Gloeocapsopsis sp. IPPAS B-1203: one gene and its partner. The protein of the gene in region 2 interacts with the protein of the main gene of each other region in a pairwise test. Links are inferred from orthologs where the notes say so. Each region holds a gene or a part of one and is shown on either strand. Other genes may lie near its edges. The genes, in order: eno and rpe.

Evidence for each region.
Region 1: the proteins of rpe (region 2) and eno interact in binary tests that used the Escherichia coli proteins (3 or more experiments, as listed by UniProt). The link is inferred for Gloeocapsopsis sp. IPPAS B-1203 from one-to-one orthologs.

Annotation. Positions count from the first base shown.
Region 1 is NZ_PEIG01000025.1:45,700-57,483, forward strand. Bases 5,106-7,985 are described here. They hold eno (phosphopyruvate hydratase), read right to left. Parts: upstream 7,251-7,985; coding sequence 5,961-7,250; downstream 5,106-5,960. Other genes in these bases: argC (N-acetyl-gamma-glutamyl-phosphate reductase), read left to right, coding at 5,106-5,743; gloA (lactoylglutathione lyase), read left to right, coding at 7,560-7,985. In the rest of the region: CSQ79_RS26400 (hypothetical protein), read right to left, coding at 1-17; CSQ79_RS26405 (hypothetical protein), read right to left, coding at 14-217; CSQ79_RS26410 (ABC transporter permease), read left to right, coding at 307-1,092; CSQ79_RS26415 (GNAT family N-acetyltransferase), read left to right, coding at 1,104-1,583; CSQ79_RS26420 (aldo/keto reductase), read left to right, coding at 1,745-2,614; ribBA (bifunctional 3,4-dihydroxy-2-butanone-4-phosphate synthase/GTP cyclohydrolase II), read right to left, coding at 2,648-4,351; more of argC, read left to right, coding at 4,685-5,105; more of gloA, read left to right, coding at 7,986-7,994; CSQ79_RS26445 (iron uptake porin), read left to right, coding at 8,008-9,573; ATP-dependent chaperone ClpB, read left to right, coding at 9,619-11,784. UniProt on the Escherichia coli protein: Catalyzes the reversible conversion of 2-phosphoglycerate (2-PG) into phosphoenolpyruvate (PEP). It is essential for the degradation of carbohydrates via glycolysis.
Region 2 is NZ_PEIG01000010.1:156,075-168,621, reverse strand. The notes cover bases 4,879-7,653. They hold rpe (ribulose-phosphate 3-epimerase), read left to right. Parts: upstream 4,879-5,801; coding sequence 5,802-6,506; downstream 6,507-7,653. Other genes in these bases: CSQ79_RS18175 (hypothetical protein), read right to left, coding at 7,263-7,653; CSQ79_RS18180 (hypothetical protein), read right to left, coding at 6,639-7,160; CSQ79_RS18190 (S8 family serine peptidase), read right to left, coding at 4,879-5,583. Also shown: tRNA uridine-5-carboxymethylaminomethyl(34) synthesis GTPase MnmE, read left to right, coding at 1-346; CSQ79_RS18210 (Uma2 family endonuclease), read right to left, coding at 449-1,027; CSQ79_RS18205 (hypothetical protein), read left to right, coding at 1,291-1,551; CSQ79_RS28060 (hypothetical protein), read left to right, coding at 1,558-1,716; CSQ79_RS18200 (CAP domain-containing protein), read left to right, coding at 1,979-2,503; CSQ79_RS18195 (serpin family protein), read right to left, coding at 2,579-3,862; more of CSQ79_RS18190, read right to left, coding at 3,961-4,878; more of CSQ79_RS18175, read right to left, coding at 7,654-7,694; CSQ79_RS18170 (CsbD family protein), read right to left, coding at 7,827-8,009; CSQ79_RS18165 (hypothetical protein), read right to left, coding at 8,276-8,641; excinuclease ABC subunit UvrB, read left to right, coding at 8,806-10,803; CSQ79_RS18155 (MEKHLA domain-containing protein), read left to right, coding at 10,933-11,391; CSQ79_RS18150 (Uma2 family endonuclease), read left to right, coding at 11,625-12,194; CSQ79_RS18145 (MFS transporter), read left to right, coding at 12,343-12,547. UniProt on the Escherichia coli protein: Catalyzes the reversible epimerization of D-ribulose 5-phosphate to D-xylulose 5-phosphate.

The DNA of each region.
Region 1 (11,784 bases), on a different replicon or contig from region 2:
TCAGTTTGTTTCATCATTCCGATATCCATTCACCAGGGACAATATCGCCGCTCGGCAGCAAATAAGCTCTTGGTAAGACAGAGCTAGCAGTTATGATTAACCAAATGCCTGTATTTTCATCATAAAGTCTAAATTGAAGCAAATCTAGAGTTTCCAAAGCATTCAAAATTAAGTATTGTGCGTCTGTAGGTTCCACTATAAATAAATCAACTTCCATCCTATGTGCGATTTTACACTAGGCAATACAGCTAACCGTGAAGCTGCCACAATTGAAAATGAACCACAAACACTATAAAAACTTGATTTGTGTTAAAACGCTATTTTGAAGTATTACAGTTATTATGGGGTGCAGCGATCGCCGCTGAATTGGAGTACCGCGTTAACTTTGTTTTGGCGACGCTAACAAGCCTTGGTAATCTTGCAGGCAGTTTATTTAGTCTGTTTCTGTTTTACCGTACAGGTTACACATTCCAAGGATGGGCGTGGGAAGAAGCGCTGATTGTACTTGCTATCTTTACTATGTTACAGGGTTTTTCCAGTACCTTCTTGGCTCCCAACCTCAACAGCATCGTTAAGCACGTTCAGCAAGGTACATTAGACTTTATTTTACTCAAGCCAATCAGTAGTCAATTTTGGCTTTCTAGTCACACACTTTCACCTTGGGGACTACCAGATATCATCTTTGGCAGTATTCTCATCGGCTATGCTGGTGGCAGATTGGGCTTAACACTGCAAGACTACTTACTAAGTGCCATTCCTTTGTTATTTGGACTAGCTAGCCTCTACAGCCTGTGGTTCATGCTAGGCGCGACAAGTATTTGGTTTGTCAAAATCTATAATGTTACAGAAGTTCTCAGAGGCTTGCTAGAAGCTGGTAGATTTCCCATTGTTGCTTATCCTGTTGCTTACCGCTTTTTCTTTACTTTTATTATTCCAGTAACATTTTTAACGACAGTTCCCGCAGAAGCGATGTTAGGGCGTGTTGAGTTAGGTTGGTTAATTGGTGCGGGTGTACTTGCATTAGCTTTGTTATATATTGCTAGAATCTTCTGGAATTTTGCACTGCGTTTTTACACAAGTGCTTCTAGCTGAATGGAAACGATATGCAGATTCGTCCTGCTACACCTACTGATGTCTCCGCAGTCTTGCCAATGGTTGCATCTATCTGCACTCTGCACAAAACTTGGGATAGTGCTAAATATGGCTTTTTACCCAATCCGCAACAGCGTTATGAGCAATGGTTAACTGCGCAAGCTAAAAGTGACAAAAGTATCTTCTTAGTAGCTGAGGATGCGCAAACAGGGCACTTGAGAGCTTTTTTAGTTGGTACTGTAGAGCGAGGAATTCCGATTTATCGACTGCGCGAGTTTGGCTTTATTCACGATTTGTGGGTAGAACCATCCTATCGCCGTGCTGGAGTTGCTAAGCAGATGGTAATGTTGGCGATTGAGCATTTTCAAAGTATTGGAGTTAAGCAAATTCGGTTGGATACTGCTGTGGCGAACGAGGCGGGAAGGCAGTTATTTGGTGCGTGTGGTTTTCGGGTGAGTACTGTGGAGATGTTGATTGAGTTGGAGATTTAGCATAGTTTTACGAACCACAGAGGTGCATTCCCCGAAGAGGTTGCTGCAGGCTAGGACACGAAGGAGGATTGGAGATTTACCGTGAGACAGAGGTATTTAGAGGGGGATTTTGAAACTAATAGAAGAGAATCATTGCTCATCTAAACAGGAGAAAACTACTAATGCAAACAACAAAACTTGGGAATACTGATGTGACAATCAGTGCGATCGGTTTGGGGGGAATGCCAATGTCTTTAAGTAGTAGACCTCCAGAGTCGCAAGCAATTGAGGTGATTCATCGCGCTTTAGATTTGGGCGTGACGCTGATTGATACGGCGGATTCTTACTGTAAGGATGAGTCGGATAAGCACCACAATGAGCGATTGATTACTAAGGCATTACAGCAGTACAAAGGCGATACAAGTCAAGTAACAGTTGCAACGAAGGGCGGCTTGATGCGACCCAATGGCGATTGGACGCGCAATGGTAATCCAAAACATTTACGCCAGACAATTCAAGTTAGCTTTGAGGTGTTAGGTGGAAATAAACCAATTGATGTTTGGCAATATCACTCGCCTGATCCGGACTACACTATTGAGGAAGCATTAATACCTGCTAAAGAAGCTGTGGAAGTAGGTAAGATTCGCTTTGTTGGTGTATCTAACTTTTCAGTAGAACAAATCAAGCAAGCGCGGGATGTTGTGGAGATTGTCTCAGTACAGAATCAATACAATCCTTGGCATCGTCAACCAGAATTTGATGGAGTTTTAGAATACTGTGAGCAGGAAGGTTTGATGTTTCTACCTTGGAGTCCACTCGGTGGAAGTCGTCGCGTTAGTCGTTTAGAAGATATACCAGCGATCGCCCATCTCGCCAAAGAAAAAGATGTATCAGTTTACGCAATTGTCTTGGCGTGGTTACGTGCTAAGTCGCCGTGTATTGTGCCCATTCCTGGTGCGAGTAAAGTTGCAAGTATAGAAGATTCGGTGCGATCGCTCAATGTAACTCTATCAGCAAGTGAAATTCAGCAAGTAGACCAAGCTTCGACTTAAAGGATCTGGAAAGGGGAATTCCCTTTTCCTAGTTTACAGTTCTCCAAAGCTATAAATTTTTTGGGTTTCTAACTGATTGCAAACTGTCGAAGGTGATTGATTGACATCTAACTTTTGCCGATCTAACTGTACTTGCAAATTAGCTAAAGGATCGCTACCTGAAGCGACTAAAAATTCTAGTTGGCGAATGTAGGGCAAAGTAACTAAATCATCCAAAATATGCGCGATCGCTTCTACATAAGGATGACTACCATTATGATACCAGTCCGGTGCAGCAACATTAGCTTGGTCTAATCCTAAATGAACTGTCAATGAAGGTTTGCCAAAAAGAGCGATCGCCACTGGTCTTGCTTCTTCTTGTAGCAATAAGTTGTGCGTTTTGACAATATGCCGTACTTTCTCTAAGCGTTCATAGCGTTCTGTCACAGAATTTGGTTCGTCACGCCAGTGAATTGCAACTGTGACAAGATAAGTCTGTAACAACATATGACCTAGCTTCTGGGCTTTAGTTGCTAGGTAATTTGAATTGTAGTCTGTCGCTTCAATCAGCAAAGGTAGGCGATCGACGACTTCTAAACCATAACCCTTCAAACCAGCAATCTTGCGCGGATTATTAGTAATGAGGCGAATTTGATGTATGCCCAAGTCCATCAACATTTGCGCGCCCATACCATAGTTGCGCAAGTCAGCAGGAAAGCCCAAGCGTTCGTTTGCTTCCACGGTGTCCAAACCCATATCTTGCAACGAGTAAGCTTTTAACTTATTAATGAGTCCGATTCCTCGTCCTTCCTGCCGCAGATAAACGACAACACCACTGCCCGCATTTTCAATCATTTTCAGAGCAGCTTGCAATTGCATCCGACAGTCACAGCGCAACGAACCTAAAGCATCACCTGTTAAGCATTCCGAGTGCATCCGCACCATTACAGGCTGATTTTCAAAAGTCGCGGTATCGCCTTTAACAATTGCGACGTGTTCAGAATTATCGAGTGTGTGGCGGTAGCCATAAATTTGGAATTGTCCAAACTGCGTAGGTAACTGAGTTACTGTTTCGCGACGAATCAAGCGATCGTGCTTCAGGCGGTAACTAATGAGATCCGCAATACTAATAATTTTTAAATCGTGGCGCTTGGCATATTCAACCAACTGTGGTAAGCGTGCCATTGAGCCATCATTGTTTTGGATTTCGCAGATCACTCCTGCTGGGTATAGTCCTGCTAAACGCGAGAGATCCACCGCAGCCTCAGTATGACCCGCCCGTTTTAGCACACCACCTTCTCTTGCCCGAATTGGGAAGATGTGACCAGGACGGCGTAAATCTTCAGGTCGTGTTTCAGAATTGATTGCTACTTGAATTGTGCGGGCGCGATCTTCTGCGGAAATCCCTGTACTCACACCCAAGTGGGGTGCAGCATCAATACTAATTGTAAAAGCAGTTTGGTTAGTAAATGGAGTATTGTGACTTTCTGGGATGGGGATGGTATTGACCATTAAAGGTAGATCTAATTCATCCAAGCGATCGCCCATCATTGCTAGACAAATCAATCCCCGTGCTTCTACCGCCATAAAGTTAATCGTACTCGGCGTAGCAAATTGCGCGGCACAGATCAAGTCACCTTCATTTTCTCGGCTTTCGTCATCCACCACCACGAGACAACGACCAGCTTTGAGGTCTGCTAATGCTGCTTCTATCGAGTCAAACTGAAACGGATTTGAGGTGGTTTGAGGCTGCTGCACAGATAAGTAAACCGTAAACTTTTTTAAAGGAAACTTTTCCTTGATTGTAGCGCCAATCGAAGTTATGAGTCGTGAAGTATTGAGTTATAAAAGTCTTTTAATTCAAAATAATTGCCTCTAACACCTTTCTTCGCGAACAATTCAAAATAGTGCCTGATGGCACGTTACGCGAACAAAACTCTTTCACTAATCACTCGCTCCTCGCTCCTCGCCCCTCGTCCCTTTTTCACAAATCTGCCAAAATTGATGCGCCTAAAATTCAGTTTTAGTACTACAATGCAGCGAAAGCTTATCATTTTTTACCCATTTGTAAGTGTATAGGAATTTTGCATCATGGGAGATATGGGGCGCGTTTCCGTCGGAATTGTGGGCGCTTCAGGCTATGGCGGGGTGCAGCTAGTACGACTTCTGCAGGATCATCCCGAAGTCGAACTCGTGTATTTAGGCGGCGAGAGTAGTGCGGGCAAAACATTTGCAGATCTCTATCCGCATCTAGCGCATCGCGTTGACCTCCCAATTGAGCCAGTAGAACCAGAAACAATTGCTACTCGCTGTCAAGTAGTCTTTTTGTCTCTGCCAAACGGTCTTGCCTGTCAAATCACACCCACTTTAATAGAAAAAGGATTAATGGTACTCGATCTGAGTGCCGATTATCGATTTTTTGATTTAGAAACCTATAAAAATTGGTATGGTACCGATCGCTGCGATCGCCAAATCGCAGCTACTGCGGTTTATGGTTTACCCGAACTATATCGCGATCGCATTGCTGATAGCCAATTAATCGGCTGTCCTGGGTGCTATCCCACTGCGAGTTTATTGGCACTGGCTCCCCTCCTCAAGCAAGGGTTAATTGTTCCAGAAACTGCCATCATTGACGCTAAATCTGGTACTTCAGGTGGCGGACGTCAGGCAAAAACAGGGTTATTACTTGCAGAAGCCGATAATTCTTTATCAGCTTACGGCGTAGCACGTCACCGCCATATTCCAGAGATCGAGCAAATTTGCAGCGATTTGGCTGGTCATGAAGTGATGGTACAGTTTACACCTCATCTAATTCCTATGGTGCGCGGCATTTTGGCAACAGTGTATGCAACTTTACGCGACCCAGGGTTAGTACGCGATGACTTGATTACGATTTTTAGAGCCTTTTATCGTAATTGCCCTTGGATCACAATTTGCGCAAGTGGCGTGTATCCGCAAACAAAATGGGCGTGTGGTAGCAATCTATGTTACATCGGCATTGAAGTCGATCAACGCACAGGTCGAGTCATCGTCATGTCCGCAATTGACAACTTAATCAAAGGTCAAGCCGGTCAAGCAATTCAGTGCCTAAACATCATGATGGGCTGGGAAGAAACGCTAGGATTACCTAAACTCGCATTTTATCCGTAAGAAGGGGTGAAGAGTGAGGGGCGTTAGCGTTAGCGAAGCCCAGCGAGGCGAAGCCCAGCGGGACGAAGCCCAGCGAGGGAAACTAGGAGTTATGAGTTCTTAGTGTCGAGTTCTGAATCAGAAGATTCAACTCAAAACTCAAGATAATTGCCTCCCTTCACTGCGCTTTCCAAAACTAACCACTCTTCACTCGCCCCTCGCCTCTCACTCCTCGCCCCTATTTAGGTCCCATACCCACTGCACCTGCATAAACAGCGCGATCGCCAAGTTCATCTTCGATGCGTAGTAGTCGGTTATATTTTGCCACTCGTTCGCTGCGACAAAGGGAACCTGTTTTAATTTGACCGGCACGGGTAGCTACGGCTAAATCTGCGATCGTCGTATCTTCGGTTTCTCCCGAACGATGACTAATCACTGATCGCAAGCCATTACGCGTCGCTAAGTCGATTGTTTCCAAAGTTTCAGTTAATGAACCAATTTGATTCAGTTTAATCAAAATCGCGTTGCCAGCTTTTTGTTCGATGCCTTTTTGTAAGCGCGTAGGATTTGTCACAAATAAATCATCACCAACTAACTGGGTGCGTTCTCCAATTTTTTGTGTCAATAATTGCCAATGTTGCCAATCTTCTTCGTGCAAACCATCCTCAATCGATACAATCGGATATTGCGCAGCTAATTCAGCAAGATAATCAACTAACTCTGTTGGCGTGTGAACTGCACCATCATAAACGTACTGACCATCTTTGTAAAACTCGCTAGCAGCAACATCGAGGGCTAAAGCAACTTCATCTCCTGGTTTATAGCCTGCTTTTTCAATTGCCGCTACTAACAGTTCCAGTGCGACCTGATTTGACTCTAAGTTAGGTGCGAAACCACCTTCGTCACCCACCCCTGTTAATAAACCTTTGCTGTCTAAAACCTTACTCAAGGTCGCGAACACTTCAGCACCCCAGCGCAATGCTTCTCGAAAAGAAGGCGCACCGACTGGAACAATCATAAATTCTTGAAAATCGATATTGTTAGCCGCGTGCGCCCCACCGTTAATTACGTTCATCAGAGGTACAGGGAGTAAATTGGCTAAAGGTCCTCCCAAGTAGCGATATAAAGGTAATCCCAAGGACTCAGCACCCGCTTTGGCAGTTGCGAGGGACACTGCTAATATTGCATTCGCACCCAAATTTGCCTTATTTGGCGAACCATCCAAGGAGATCATCGTGCGATCAACCAGTTCTTGGTTCAAAGCATCCAAATCCATCAACTCTGGGGTAATTTTCTCTTTGACATTTTCGACAGCTTTAAGTACCCCTTTCCCACCGTAACGACTTTTATCGTCATCACGTAGTTCGTGAGCTTCAAAAGTCCCTGTTGACGCCCCACTTGGCACTTGAGCAATTCCAGCAACACCACTGATTAAGTGCACCTCAGCTTCTATCGTCGGACGTCCCCGCGAATCAAGAATTTCTCTAGCGACAATGTTTTCAATTGCAGTCTCTAAAGTGTCAATCATCCTCTCTAGCACCTCAAGTTAATTATGGATAATGGGTGACGGGCAATGGGTAATGGGTAATGGGTAATAGCTTCAAGATTTCAGTAACCAATTCCCAATCACCAATTACCAGTTACCAACTTTGTCAATTTATTGATGCTACGGTCAAGCTTGATAGTTAGGATAGGGGTTTAGATCACTTTTTTAGTTTAAAGATGCGATTCTGGCAATAAGTTCTATCCTCCTGGCTTTCAGTGCACTCGTTGCATCACTCCTCCAGACGTAGTTGCTTCGCTCTTTACAATGAAAAAAGGTTATTAGGAGATTGTCATGAGATTACTACACACAATGTTACGCGTTGGTAACTTAGAAGAATCCCTGAAATTCTACTGTGATATTTTAGGCATGAAACTGCTGCGGAAAAAAGATTATCCTGGCGGCGAGTTTACGCTAGCATTTGTCGGTTACGGCGATGAATCAGACAATACAGTGCTAGAACTCACGTATAACTGGGGTACAGAGCAATATGACTTAGGCGATGCTTATGGTCATATTGCCATTGGAGTTGATGATATTTATGGCACTTGCGAGGAAATTAAAGCCCGTGGTGGTAAAGTTGTCCGCGAACCTGGGCCAATGAAGCATGGCTCTACTGTGATTGCGTTTGTAGAAGATCCTAATGGGTATAAAGTAGAACTAATTCAACTGGGTACTCAAGGATCTCCTGAACAAAAGGTAGCACAGCCACAGTTAGTATCCCAGTAATACTTGTACAGCAATGCCTAGAAAGTGGTGGAATACTTGGTACTTATTTGGAATCATCAGTTGGGCAGCTTTGACCCATGCTACACCAGTTAAAGCAAATGGTATGACTCAGCCAAACCCCTGTAATACAGATGGTTGTAGTACAAAGATTCCACCTGCAAATAAAGTTGTGGAAGCGCCGATGACATATGTTCCTGCTGTAAGTGAGTTAGTTGATGAGACACCGACTGATTGGGAAGTGCAAGCGATGCTTTCGTTAGCTTCTCGCTACGGCATTTTGCTTGGTTTTCCCGATCGCACTTTCAGGAGCAATCGCCCAGTAACACGCTACGAATTTGCAGTGGCTCTCAATCAAGTTCTCAATCAAGTCAACACACTGATAGCAAATAAAGCAGCTGGGCAATTTAGTCAGGAAGATCTCATTACATTACAGCGGTTACAACGCGATTACAACTCAGTATTGCAAGAAATTAGAACTCAGCTTGACACGCTGAGCGATCGCACAAATGAGTTAACATCTACCCAGTTTTCTACTACAACAAAACTCAATGGCGAAGTCATTCTGGGATTTACCGATGGTACAAATGCGAATGCTACAGTAGTTTCAAGGCAGCGACTCAATTTATTCACTAGTTTTTCGCCTCAGGATTTACTATTGACGCAACTCGAAGCAGGTAATCGAGGACAAGATGCGATCTCTGTCGCGCACAACCGCGAACAAAATCTTTTGGGAACAAGTGGTTTACTGGCTGATGGTGGTGGTTTAGAGTACACAGAAATTGATGAGACTCTAAGTTTACGTAGACTTTATTACACGTTTCGTCCGAGTGCAGACTTAGCAGTTACACTAGGAGCAAAAATGTCTCCTAGCGATTTTATTGACCGCAATCGTTCGGCAAATAATCCCGCCGTTGATTTTAGTTCCAGCTTTTTAATTAATAATCCACTGATTGTCCAAAATCAAATCGACCGTGAAGGTGGTGCAGGGGCAGCTGTTGCTTGGAACATTAATGGTAGTGCATTCACAGTGCGATCGCTCTACATTGCGGCAGATGGCAATCAACCTAACTCCACAACCCCTACTCAAGGAGGATTGTTTTCCGATCGCTATCAAGGCAGTGTGGAATTGGAATATTCTTCTAGTGCTAACTTAGCTGTAAGACTGCAATACACTAACGCTGTGATTAACAATACCGATATTCAAGCAGCAGGAATCAACGCTGAATATGCCTTCAATCGCAATGCTGCGGTCTATGGACGTTTTGGCTTTGGTAGCTATCAAGGCTTCAATACTGCTGTTAATCAAGAACTTGACCTGAATCCTACCTCGTGGGCAGTTGGTTTAACAGTTCGTAATTTAGCGATTCCTGGAACAATTGCCGGAATCGCTTTTGGTCAGCCTTTTATTGAAGATGATCTAGGTAATGCTACTCAAACGAACGTCGAAGCATTCTACAATTTGACTCTAAGCGAAAATATTAGTGTTACTCCCGCCGTGCAACTCGTAAAACACGCAAATAACGACCGTTCCAGCGGCACTATTTGGCAAGGTACTCTGCGCACAGTATTTTCTTTTTAATTTATTAAATCTCCAGTCTAAACGCCCAAATCGTAAATCGTAAAAATGCAGCCTACCGATCCTAGTAAGTTCACTGATAAAGCTTGGGAAGCCATCGTTCAATCGCAAGATGTTACCCGCCGCTTTCAACAACAACAGATGGAAGTCGAGCATCTCATGATCGCCCTACTGGAAGATCAAAAAGGGATAGCACACAGGTTTTTCAATCGAGCTAATGTAGAAGCGCCGCAAGTTCTACAACAACTCGAAGCCTTTACAAAACGCCAACCTAAGTTTTTGGGAAAACCTGACCAACTGTATCTCGGTCGTGCACTCGATGTCATGCTGGATCGTGCTGAGGCGGCTAGAGTGACAATGGAAGACAGTTTGATTTCGGTTGAACATTTTTTGTTAGCCTTTGCCGATGATGAACGCATTGGTCGCCGTTTATGCAAAGGTTTGAACTTAGATAAAGCAAAGTTAGAGGCTGCAATCAAGGCCGTCAGAGGAAGTCAGAAAGTTACCGATCCTACTCCTGAAGCGCGTTATGAAGCTCTCACAAAATATGGTCGTGACCTGACAGAACAGGCAAAAGTAGGGAAGCTTGACCCAGTGATTGGACGCGATGATGAAATTCGGCGAGTTATTCAAGTGTTATCGCGTCGTAGTAAAAATAACCCTGTTTTAATTGGGGAACCAGGAGTAGGCAAAACGGCGATCGCTGAAGGTTTAGCGCAACGCATCATTAACGGCGATGTCCCCGAATCACTCAAAAATCGTCAACTGATTGCGCTCGATATTGGTAGTTTAATTGCTGGTGCTAAATATCGTGGTGAATTTGAAGATCGCTTGCGTTCAGTATTGCGCGAAGTCACTGAGTCCAACGGTCAAATTGTCTTGTTTATTGACGAATTACACACTGTTGTTGGTACTGGTGGAACGACACAAGGCGCAATGGATGCAGGGAATTTACTCAAACCAATGCTGGCACGGGGCGAACTGCGCTGTATTGGGGCAACAACTTTAGACGAGTACCGGAAATATATTGAAAAAGACGCGGCTTTAGAACGCCGTTTTCAGCAAGTTTTTGTCGATCAACCCTCAGTCGAAACGACTATCTCAATTTTGCGAGGATTAAAACAACGCTATGAGGTGCATCACAGCGTAAAAATTACCGATTCAGCCCTCGTTGCGGCGGCGACACTTTCCAATCGTTATATCAGCGATCGCTTCTTACCCGATAAAGCAATTGATTTGGTTGATGAAGCAGCAGCACAACTGAAAATGGAGATAACCTCGAAGCCCTCGGAAGTTGAAGCAATTGATCGGCGGCTAATGCAGCTGGAAATGGAAAAATTGTCTGTTGCCGGTGAAGATCAACGCGAAGCTAAAAATCGCGAACGATTAGAACGTATTGAGCAAGAAATTACCGCCCTGAAAACTAAACAACAAGAATTAAACTCGCAATGGCAAGGTGAAAAGCAGTTACTTGATGCTATCAGTGCTTTGAAGAAAGAAGAAAATGCACTGCAAGTTCAAATTGAGCAAGCTGAACGAGCATATGATTTGAACAAAGCGGCTCAACTTAAATATGGCAAACTCGAAGGAGTGCGCCGCGATCGCGAAGCGAAAGAAACAATGCTGATCGACCTGCAAGCGCGTGGTTCAACACTGCTGCGTGAAGAAGTAACCGAAGCCGATATTGCAGCAATTGTTGCTAAGTGGACGGGAATCCCAGTTAATCGCTTGCTCGCATCCGAACGGCAAAAACTACTACAACTTGAAAGTCACTTACACGAGCGAGTAATCGGGCAATCTGAAGCGGTATCAGCGGTATCAGCAGCAATTCGCAGGGCAAGAGCCGGAATGAAAGATCCTGGTCGCCCTATTGGTTCTTTCCTGTTTATGGGACCTACAGGAGTAGGCAAAACTGAACTCGCCCGTGCTTTGGCAGAGTTTCTCTTTGATTCGGACAATGCTTTAGTCCGTTTGGATATGTCTGAGTACATGGAGAAACATTCAGTCTCTCGTTTGGTAGGAGCGCCTCCAGGGTACGTTGGATATGAAGAAGGCGGTCAACTTTCAGAAGCAATTCGTCGCCGTCCTTATTCAGTTGTGCTGTTTGATGAAGTCGAAAAGGCTCACCCAGACGTTTTTAATATTTTATTACAAGTCCTTGACGATGGACGCATTACGGATTCGCAAGGAAGATTAGTCGATTTTCGCAACACC
Region 2 (12,547 bases):
AGAAGCAGTGAAGTATCCAGATAGCATAAGTAACGTAGTAACAACCGCTGCTGCTAAGAATCAAGGCATTGAAGATTTAGAACACGCTATTTTAACAACTATAAAAACAGGAAAGGTTCATTCAGCCGATACCGACTTAGCAATTAATCAGCGCCAAGCCGCCGCGCTTACTCGTGCCAAAGCTTCTTTAGAACAGGTACACAACACAATTGCTCAACAATTACCTTTAGATTTTTGGACGATTGATTTGAGAGGTGCAATTCAAGCTTTAGGAGAAATTACTGGAGAGGAAGTTACTGAGTCGGTTCTCGATCGCATCTTTAGTCGGTTCTGTATTGGGAAGTAGTTTAGTATTGTTTTACTGAATTCTAATAATATTTATGTGGGTTGGTAATCGGTAATAGGAGTAGATGAGCAGTTTTTATTAATATAAACGTCAGCAGCCTCACTAGACGCTAGAAAGATCTATATTTTCGTAGAGTTCGGCAATTTGAATTTGGAATTCAAAAGCTTGAAAAGATATTGTAATTGTAGGATCTTCGTACTCTGTCAGTAGCCATTGATGTGCAGCAGTCTTGATATAGTGTTCGACATGAACGTTATATTGATCGATCAATAAATATTCACGAAAGCTATCAATAGTACGGTAAGAAACAAACTTTTCGCCGCGATCGTAATCTTGCGTTGATTTAGATAGAACTTCAGCAATCATGACAGGATTGATAATGGTATCAGTGCGCCCTGATTGCACTTGCAAAGGCTTTTCAACAACCATAACATCAGGATAGGTGTAGAGATTGCGATCGGGAATCCAAAGACGCTGATCGGCATAAAAAGTTCGATAGCTTTTTCCTTTGAGCGCGAGTTTTAAAAGAACATAAAGATTACCAGCAATATCATTATGATTAGGCGTTCCTCCAGTCATCAACCTAATCTCTCCATTTGCATATTCATGACGTTCCTCTGAGGTCAGTTCAAATTCCAAGTATTCTTCGTCAGTATATGTACGTTGTAGTGCTTGTGTCATGGTATTTTTACTTCCAATGCTCTAAGCTACTGATTTAATTTAGGCGATCGCTTCACGTTTATTTTTAGCGACTATTAAGACGACACTGTTTGCATTTTCTAGAAAGACAAATTTTCATAATCACTAAAGTCCGTATTTTCTCTATTGTGCTTAGATGAGACCAGAAACATAATTTTATACAGTAGTGCTAATCTCTCTTTTCTAAATTTAGCTTATACTGAGGTGAAAAGTACTATTATGAAAACTTTTATAAACAAATAGTTATGCATAATTCAATTCAACAAAACGTTGTTGAATCAAAGCAACGTAAATTTCAATTTATGAATGTTCGGTATCAATTAGTGAGTCGAGGAATTACAGGAGAAATTTCAACTTTATACGTAAATGGACAACAAGTTAAAAATTTTCCAACAATTGATGCATTTTATAATGCAATGGGGCAACAAGGCTGGGAAATCCGTCCCTTAGGTATGGAACAAGAAGGTGTCTATACTTACTTTGTGGTTATGCAACGGGAAGTTTAAATTCATATGAATCGAGATAAAGTTGATAAGACAGATCCTAAAGACACAAAAGAGACTGATTTTTTTAATCAACTTCAAGAAAATGAGAAAGAAAAAGGAAAAGCAATTCGAGGAAAAGGACATGCCTGGACGACTTTTATTGAAACTCTTTTAGGTGATTGGTAACAGTATTTTTATATAATCATCATAATTTTTTTGTGTAAAATTTAACTAATCATAAAAGAGGTTAAAGCAAGAAAATGCTTTTTATATTAAACAGTGCAGATGACTTATAACTCCTCTTTTTGATGCTGTTTAGAAAGTACTCATTCACTATTTGATATGATTAACAATGAGAAGAGTAGTACAACCTTCAAAAAGCTTTTATAACCGTGCAAAACCGTGCTGTAGCAAATATATTCTAGGTTATATACTACTCTTAGTATGTTTGGTTTATTCCTATAAAGATACTTTTTACTTTAATAACGGTCTTGGTGCTGTCGATTGGAGTATTGGTAAACCAAAAGTAAATCTATGGAATGCTCATAATACTCGTTCTCTCACTGAGTTAAGAGTATTTGCTCTAGAGTTAATTAATCGCGATCGCCAACTCAATAGGCTACCACCCTTAGTTGAAGATTCGTTACTAGCGCAATCTGCTCAAAGTCATGCTGAGGATATGAAAGCTCGAAACTATTATGCTCATCTCACTCCTGAAGGAAGAACACCTACCGATCGCTTTGCTAGTATCGGCGGGCAAGGCGGTGTTGGTGAGAACATTATGCTTCAGTCTCAGAGTATTGTCATTAGTTCTAGATTAAGTTGGGGATTGGTTGAAAACTTTCAAAAAAGCTGGATGTATAGTAATGGACATCGTGCTAATTTACTAAATCCTCACTATACACGAGTTGGTTACGGTATTGTATCAGATCCTATGACTGGTAAAGTCTACGCAGTTCAAAATTTTCAATAGATTTCATACTTTAGATAGCCAACATCTGCATCTAGATAACAAGAATAGCGATCGCTACTCTTAATCAAAATATGATTATGGTTCAACAATAGAACCCATAAACAGAATTGTTCCTGTTTGGTTATCTCGGATGGCACAAAAGAAAGGACGATTTACAACCATCTGAAATGGCGGATCAATTGGTGCAGATACAGCCATGACTCTACCAGAAGTCACAGCAGCAGCCTCGGTTCCTTCTTCGTTAACTTCAACAAAAGTTTTATGCTTAACTTCACTTAAGGTAAGGTTGTCACCCATTGCCGAAAAATCAGCACTATCTTCAAAAGCAACTTCCATCCCCAAAGCTTTCAGTGTATCGTTAAGGGTTAAGTCATATTCCATTTGAAAACGCGGAAGGCGAATTGAACCTTCACGTTGATTAAACTGCGTTAGCCATTTTTCCCAATTAGCAGAAGTGAGTTGTTGGTAAAAACTTGTTAAATTAGAGTTTTCGCTAGGTAGAAAAACGTATAAACTGAGTCTACCTTTGCCATAGGGCAAGCTCACTGCTTGAAATTGCTCGTTTTCATAATACCGATATCTCCCTGTTTGAGACATCATCGGGTGTTGTATCGATCCACCTTTCGTAAAAAATGGCTCATTTGTTGTTTGATTAGGATCAAATTCATCTGTCCATCTACCTTTAAAGTAAATCGCATTGATGAGAAACAACACATCTTGAGGATTGATTTGTTCTACAATTTGCTTAATTCTGCCATTCGTATTTTGGTTAACCCATGCATTAATTGTATTTGTCGCATCAGGAGACTGAAAATCCAAAGTTGTCACCTGTGCTTTGTAGAAGGTTTGTTTCTGCAAAAAGTCTTTGCGAAAAGGATACTCTTGTCTTGCCCACAGTGAGTTTGCAATGGCAACTTGGACATCTGGATCAGGGTTGGTGAGTGCGCTTAGCAGTGCAGCATTGGCGGTGTTGATTTCTGGCAGTTTGATTCCTTGTAACTCTAAGGTTTGCGCCATTGCTTGTTGCGTTTCACCGCTTGCACCGTTGTATAGCATAGCAAGTGCGATCGCGATACTTGTTGGCGAGATAAAAACATTACTGCTGTCTTGACTCAGCAACTGGGAAAACAGCTTGAAGCCAAACCGCGTGTTAGCAGATACTACTTCATCAACAGCGGATGTTGTCATTTGCTTATCTGGATCTTGCCGATTAAATGGGCGGGGTTGGGCAACAACAGAATCGATATGATCTATTCTGGAGCATCCCATCATTCCGACAAACAGGATACCTGTTGCCGCAAGGACATAACGTCTTCCCAGGCAAATTGCATAGCGTCTTAGCAGGAAACTCCGCTGCATGCTACTGTCACCATAGTTCTATTATGGAGACTATGCCATTTTTTCAAATGCGATCGCAGCGCGGTTACGTTTTTTGTAACGATAGATGTAGGAAGCTATTATTTTGCCGGTACTGTCCACCAAGCTAGTGCATAAGGTTGTACGGCGTGATTAACTTGTTGCTGAAACTGGACGCGAACTTTGTATTTCCCAGAAGTTGGAACTCGACAAAAAATATGTTCAACACTATCAACTTCACTCGTTGATGTGCAAGTTGTATCAACAATAGTGTTGGTATCAGCATTAAGTAGATAAAGATCCAAGTTATTTAAACCGCGATCGCGAAAAGTTTCTCCGATGTCAAATTTTCGATTGTTGTTAGCATCAGTCAACTCTACCAATCGATTCCAATTTAATGTCACTGAGACAAAACTATCTTGCTGTAATGGTTGGGCTAATACGTAATCATGATGCGAGGCGACGTTAAGTGTGCGATAGTCCCAGCCAATTGCAGGTACAGGTCTTGCTGGATGCCATTGACCAGCACTAAATTGTTGATATGCGCGGTAAGCGTTTAATTGTCCTGTTCCCATTTGGGCTTGCAAAGGAATTTTAGGATTGCGGTAAGCATCTGAATTTAACCAGTGTTGGTTTTGCTTATCTAGAATTGTTTTTGTCATTCCTAGCAACAAACCATTTCCTGGATCTTGAAATTTATCCGCAGAATTAAGCATTACGGCTTTCATCACTTCTTGACGGCGAGAATCTAAAGTCCAGTTACGTTGGCGTGGCGATTGCGCATCGCGCAGCGCCCGAAGCGATCGCAGTTGTTTGTCGCCAAATTCTTGAAGTAATGCCACAGTTGCAGTCACATGAGGTGCAGCAAAACTTGTGCCTGTGACGCGTGTCGTTTTACCGTTGGGGTTTAGTAGAGTAATTTTATTTCCAGGCGCAACTATTCCAACAGTACGACGCGGACCTAAATTCACTTCACGACCATTGAGCCTACCACCAACTGCTCCAGAAATGGCATCGCTTAAATTAGAAACATCAATTCTTGTAAAAAACCCTTGTCTGCGAGTCGTAAATGCAACGTTAATGCCATTAAAATTATCTGTCGGGATCGGAATTCCACCCTTACCTTGATTACCTGCGATCGCATACATCACATTATGAACGCGGGCAGACCAATCAATACATTGTGTCAGCAATGCTTGACCATCTAACAGTGCATTTGGGCGCGGATCGCGCTCAAGAGTTTCTCCAAAGCTAAAGTTAATCGCTCGGACATCACCACCATTTTGTAGCGCAACGTGTTGTGCAGATAAACATTCTTCTGGCTGACCGCCAGTTTTCAGCGAACCAACTGCAGTAGAATACAGTCGCGCTCCTGGTGCGACACCACGCACAGCTTTATCTGTACTCACCATGACACTGGCAACATTTTGTGCATGTGGGTCAATATTTGTATTAGGTTTTGCGGGCTGATTGCGTAAAAATACACCAGCTAAACTAACTTGTTGTTTATGAGTAACTGCTTTATCTAAACCAAATTGTCCAGGACGTCCAATTTCTACTTGACCAATACCAATTTTGCGGCCAATTAGGTTGTAAGGTGCATCGTGTAACCGCAAGGCATCAATTCCGGCATTTCCTACTGAAGTTGTTTCTAGGGCAAGGACAGGAATACTTACGCAGGAAGCGCTTAGCCCCCCTAATATCCAAATATACTTTCTTAGCATTGACTTAAAAATCTACTCAATTGGCACAAGCGTTACTAACTATCTTTACTAACGAATAATGAATTGCTCCTCACCTTTTTTATTTTCTCGTGAGTTGTTTCAGTAGCTAAACTAATATCTAGCAAAAATTTTGTTAAAGTAAGCAATTGCGATCGCGCTTTTAATGCTAAAGATTTTGTTAAAATGCATACAACTGAGGAAGCAGGAGAATCATTAACATGACCCAAGCCAGCAAAAAGCCGATTGTAATTGCTCCATCCATACTATCAGCTGATTTTTCTCGCCTAGGAGAAGAAATTCGGGCGGTAGATGCAGCAGGGGCAGATTGGATTCATGTTGATGTCATGGATGGGAGGTTTGTTCCCAATATTACGATTGGTCCATTAATCGTTGAAGCGATTCGCCCTGTGACTCAAAAGCCACTGGATGTCCACTTGATGATTGTGGAGCCAGAAAAATATGTAGAAGATTTTGCCAAGGCGGGAGCAGATCATATTTATGTCCATGCTGAACATAATGCTTCACCACACTTGCATCGTACTCTAGGTCAAATTAGAGAGTTGGGCAAAAAAGCAGGTGTTGTTCTTAATCCTGGTTCTCCACTAGAGTTAATTGAATACGTCTTAGAATTATGCGACCTGATTTTGATCATGAGCGTTAACCCTGGCTTTGGCGGTCAAAGTTTTATTCCTGGTGTCTTGCCTAAAATTCGGAAACTACGTCAAATGCTCGACGATCGCGGACTCGATCCTTGGATTGAAGTTGATGGCGGACTCAAGGCAAATAATACTTGGCAAGTCATTGAAGCTGGTGCTAATGCGATTGTAGCTGGTTCAGCAGTATTTAATGCCAAGGACTATGCTGAAGCAATTAGTGGTATTCGTAACAGCAAGCGCCCCACCCCAGAATTGGCAACAGTCTAAAAGTTAAGTATTTTGATAAAAAAGAGAGTAGATCGCAACACAATCTACTCTTTTTGGTTTTTTAGTATGAATGCGAGCGCGAATAAACTCGCTGTTGGATAAACAAAGTCCACGTAGGTAGACTTACAAATACTACTTCTTGCGGCTTCCTAACCACTTAGCTGCGGCAATTCCCAAAACAGCAGCAACAACAGGATTACTCAGGAATTTAATGATACCTGGTTGCTCTGCCATAACTTCCTGGAAGATATCAGGATGATTGTGGTAAACAAAAGATGCCAGCTTACTTACATCATCTGCGCTCATCTTATTGGGATTGTGAGTCCCTAGTGCTAGCTGTTGTTCGAGTTGGCGATCGCTTAATCCTCTTTCTTTGAGGTGCTTAAAGAAGGCACGAGCAACGTCGTCTCTCTCATTAGGCTTAATTTGGGCGATCGCTTGTTTCAACTCTGGTTCCATTTGGCTGGGAGGAATCCGCTCTGGATGCAATGATTTACCAAATAATTGGCGACGCTCTGCTTGAGATGAACGCTGAGCAAAATCATCAAAGTTTTCGTATTGACGCTCATCACTTGATACGTCTTCCATTGTTTCCGTATCACCTTGCGCCAAGTCGTTCATAATTTGGCGCTTATATTGTTCGTTGTTATACATTTTTCCTCTCCTTGCTTGATCGTTGTAGCGTTGTGCTGTCAACTTAGTGAACTCAGCTAGTTTTGCTCATATTTTCAAGCTGAGTCTTGCTTGTCTAACTTGTTACTGATATTTAATTTGATTCGACTGAATATCGTAATCAGCAGTCAGAATGAGCTTTTTGTCAGGAGCATACATCAAAACCTTTAAGTCTTGATTGGGAAAAGTCCGATGGAATCCTTGAAGCAATGACTTAGCTAAAGGTCTGACTTCATTAGGACGTACTTGTGGAGTAATGACAACGCCCAGTTTATTTTGATCGCGTACATACGCATCCTGAACTAAACCTCTCGCTGTCTGGATAACCCAATTGCCAAAGTCTTGTCCGGCAGTTGTGTTGCCACGCTCTAGTAAAGCATAGTTACCAGTTGTGTCTGCGGCTGGTGGTAAACTTGTGGTTGGTGCTTTAGCATTAACAGCACTACTACAAGCGACAGACATCGTAAGAACTAACACTAAAGTTAACGCCGTCAGAACTTTACGAAATCTCTGCATAAAATCCACTTTAACTTTCCTCCCGTTGACTACATTGCAAAACTCAATTGCTTATTTTGTTCCGAATTTATAAAGCTTTATAAATGATGAAGGTCTAGAATAACTAGACCTTTTAACTGAATTAATTAGCAACTAGTCAAGCTTTTCTTTGACGTTATCTTTTACGTCTTCTACACCGTGACGGACTTCACTTTCTGCTTGCTTTGCTTTACCTTCTGCTTTATCTTCGGGATCTCCTGTAACGTTACCCCAGGCTTCTTGAGCTTTACCTTCGATATTTTTACCTGTAGCTTTAGCTCTATCTTCTAAACTCATTTTTCTTCTCCTTGTTCCTAAACAAACTTACCGTGTTGTCCAGCAACCTTGAAGTTTGTTTGTGCTTACGTTTACAACTTATCCGAAACGCTACACTACAGACTTCTGTCAGAAGACATATTAAGCTTCTCACTATAAAGAAAGATAAAAACTAAAGTGTGTTTACTACTATGTCTAAATGAAGAGAATCACAATTGAGATACAAAAAAACTAGTGTTTAAAAACAACCAGCTATCAAAACCACAATTAAATTAAATACTTTTGTGCTAATCTAGATACCCTATCAGCTCATCAATTTTTTCTATTTTATTGCTAGCAATCGGACGAATACCAAATGTTGTTACTGTTTTAGAAACTTGTAATTCGCTGGCAGCAATTGGACGAATACCATGCAAATTTATAGTATCAGAAACTTGTATTTCACTGGCAGCAATTGGACGTATCCCTAGTAGATTGACAGTATCACTAATTTCAAAGGTGCTAGCAGTGATAGGGCGATCGCCAGGCAATGGGCTTGTCTGAACGCTAGAAGATGTTGAAACCGCTAGTGTGACAACTTGTGACGTGTTTTCTGGAGTAGAATCAGTTGATTTATTGATTGCATCTACTTTACCAATGCTGCTAACGCTCATAGTTTTATCCTTGAGATGACATTTTAAGTTAAATAGAAAAATTGTTTTTTGTGATTGCTTTTGAGTTTACTGGAAAAAGCATTTTTTAGGTCTAAATAAGTTCACATGGTATGCATAAATAAATCTAAATATGTAAAGATAAGTAAAGGGAGTCGCAGTGTACGATCATGCAATTTTCTCTCCAAGCACCATTTCAACCAACCGGCGATCAACCCCGCGCGATCGCACAACTCACTCAACAAATCAAACAGAGACACCACCATCAAACCTTACTCGGCGCAACAGGAACCGGAAAGACATTCACTGTTGCATCAGTTATTGAAAACATTGGGAAACCAACACTAGTACTTGCACACAATAAAACTCTCGCCGCCCAACTGTGTAATGAGCTACGCGAGTTCTTTCCTGACAATGCAGTAGAGTATTTTGTCAGTTACTACGATTACTATCAACCAGAAGCTTATATTCCCGTTACAGATACTTACATTGAAAAGAGTGCTTCAATCAACGATGAAATTGATATGTTACGGCACTCCGCAACGCGATCGCTATTTGAACGCCGCGATGTGATTGTCGTCGCCTCAATTAGCTGTATTTACGGTTTAGGAATTCCTTCGGAGTATCTCAAAGCGGCAATTCCCTTGAAAATGGGGATGGAAGTTGACCAAAGACAGATTCTCCGCGATTTGGCAACGGTACAATACAGCCGCAACGATGTTGAAATGGGGCGAGGACGCTTTCGAGTGCGGGGGGATGTTTTAGAAATTGGTCCGGCGTACGAAGATCGGATTATTCGCGTCGAGTTTTTTGGTGATGAAATTGATGCAATTCGCTACGTCGATCCGGTAACAGGCGAAATTATTCAAAGTTTGTCTGCGGTTAATATCTACCCAGCGCGACACTTTGTGACTCCAGAAGAACGTTTAGAAGCCGCGTGTGATGCTATTGAAGCTGAACTGAAACAGCAAAAAGCTGAATTAGAGCAAGCCAGTAAACTACTAGAAGCCCAACGATTAGATCAGCGGACGCGCTACGACTTAGAAATGTTGCGCGAAGTTGGTTACTGTAATGGTGTCGAAAACTATTCGCGTCACTTAGCAGGGCGTCAACCAGGAGAACCACCAGAATGTTTGATCGATTACTTTCCGGATGATTGGTTACTCGTAGTAGATGAATCGCACGTCACAGTTCCGCAAATTCGTGGCATGTATAATGGCGACCAAGCGCGGAAAAAGGTACTTGTTGAGCATGGTTTTCGCTTACCAAGCGCAGCAGATAACCGCCCGTTGAAAGCGGACGAGTTTTGGTCAAAAGTGAATCAGTGTATTTTTGTTTCTGCAACACCAGGCGATTGGGAATTAGCACTATCAGAAGGTAGAGTTGTTGAACAGGTGATTCGTCCTACAGGTGTTGTCGATCCGGAAATTTATGTGCGTCCTACTGAAGGGCAAATTGACGATCTTTTAGCAGAAGTGAAAGAACGCATCGATCGCCGCGAACGGGTTTTGATCACAACCTTGACGAAGCGCATGGCAGAAGACTTAACTGAATATATGCAAGATCAAGGAATTCGGATCAGGTATCTGCATTCAGAAATTAACTCAATTGAGCGGATCGAGATTTTGCAAGAGTTGCGTCAAGGCAATTTTGATGTTTTAGTCGGAGTGAACTTATTACGGGAAGGATTGGATTTACCTGAAGTTTCCTTAGTGGCGATTTTAGATGCAGATAAAGAAGGTTTCTTGCGTGCAGAGCGATCGCTGATTCAAACTATTGGTAGAGCAGCACGTCACGTTAGAGGACAAGCAATTCTGTATGCGGATAATCTTACAGATAGCATGATTAAGGCAATTGATGAAACCGAACGCCGACGGGCAATTCAGTTAGAATACAACGAGAAACACGGAATTACACCACAACCGATTGTTAAACGCACGAATAATGCCATTTTGTCGTTTTTGGAAGTATCGCGACGCTTGAACTCGCAACAACTTGAAGAAGCTTACGAACAAGCAGATGATTTACCGCTAGCAAATATTCCCGAATTGATTACGCAACTAGAAGCCCAAATGAAAGAAGCAGCGAAGAATTTAGAGTTTGAGGAAGCAGCAAAGTATCGCGATCGCATTAAGCATTTGCGTGATAAATTATTGGGACATTGAGGAAAATTCGGTAATAGGTAATAGGTAATGGTAATCGCAAAGCAGTTAGCTCAATAAAAGCTAATGGCTAATTGCTAATTGCTAATAATTACCAGCCTTTTAGTTACATTTATTTTTACCCACGCACTTATGTTTGTTTGGCAGCACAAAGAAGTTATCTGTCAAAGTCAGCGTTTACTGTACAGCTTTGAGTACTGGATGGGCAATGCATTGCTAGATACAATCGGAACGCCAGTAGAAATTGCTCAGGCTTTGTTTACTGCACCGTTTGTTTTGGTTTCGCATGGTACAGAATCCGATCCAATTTTTAACTATGGCAATCAGCAGGCGTTGATACTGTGGGAGTTTTCTTGGGAAGAGTTTACGCAAATGCCTTCGCGCAAATCTGCGGAACAGATGGTACAGCAGGAACGCGATCGCTTACTCGCAGAAACAACCAATAAGGGCTTTTGTCATTATTCTGGTGTCCGCATTTCAAAAACTGGCAAGCGATTTCGGATCGAAGACGGCATTATTTGGAATGTTATTGATGACGAAAACCAAAGCTGGGGGCAAGCTGCTGTTTTTTCTAAGTATCAATTTGTTTAGCTAATGACATTACACCTGTTCTTGATTGATACGCCTTTCTCATAATCTTGCTAGCACTTGATACCGCTGTGATTCGTATTCGGGTTATAAAAGTGGGGCTTCTTTTTCCTGGCGTTCTTGCTGCCGTAGTTGATCTAGTTCTACAGGCGTGAAAAGTCAGTTCTGTCACTCGGTAACTTTCGCTTCTACACTAAGTTATAGAAGGTAGCAAAGGCAACCTTATCCTAATCGTTATGAATACTATTACGCTGAAAATTCCCCGTTTGACAGCAAAAGAATTTGTAGAACTTTGCCAAGCTAATGAACATTTGCAGCTGGAACGTACTGCGACTGGAGAAGTTGTTGTTATGCCGCCAACATACCCTTGGACAGGTAGACAAAATGCTGGAATTAATGCTCAACTATGGAATTGGAGCGATCGCACAGGTTTGGGTATTGTTTTCGATTCCTCCACTGGCTTTACTTTACCTAATGGTGCGGTGAAATCTCCAGATGTTTCTTGGGTAAGTAATGAACGCTGGGAAACTTTAACTGACTTTCAGCAACAAGAAGAATTTTCGCCCCTAGCACCTGATTTTGTCGTGGAATTACGTTCAAGTAGTGACTTGCTAGACAAGTTACAAGCAAAAATGCAGGAGTATATTGATAATGGCGTTCGCTTAGGTTGGTTAATAGACCCTAAAACTAAGCAAGTAGAAATTTATCGTCCAACTACTGATGTAGAGGTATTGCACTCACCCACAACAGTGTCTGGTGAGGATGTTTTACCAGGATTTGAATTGAACTTGAAGAAAATTTGGTGAATTGAGTGACTAGTGGCTAGTGAGGCTAGCGGCTAGTGGCTAGTGAATAGATATGTAGTGAGCTTGAATTGTGTCCATGATATCTCAATATTGACTCGTGAAGCTTGTTGTATAGCGCTTCAATCCAAAATCTAAAATCTAAAATTGTATGATTGCTTCAGCTTGGATAGGTATTGCGCTTGCATTTTACGCTTTTATTGCTATTGGTATTGCAGAAGGAGGGTTAGGAGTTTTATTGCCCTCTATTTTGGCAGCTTATAACTTAACTCCAGCGACGGTAACGCTATTGTTTCTTAGCCAAGTGAGTGGCTACGTAGTTGCAGCAATTTCAAGTAGTTTGCTGGCTAGTCGCA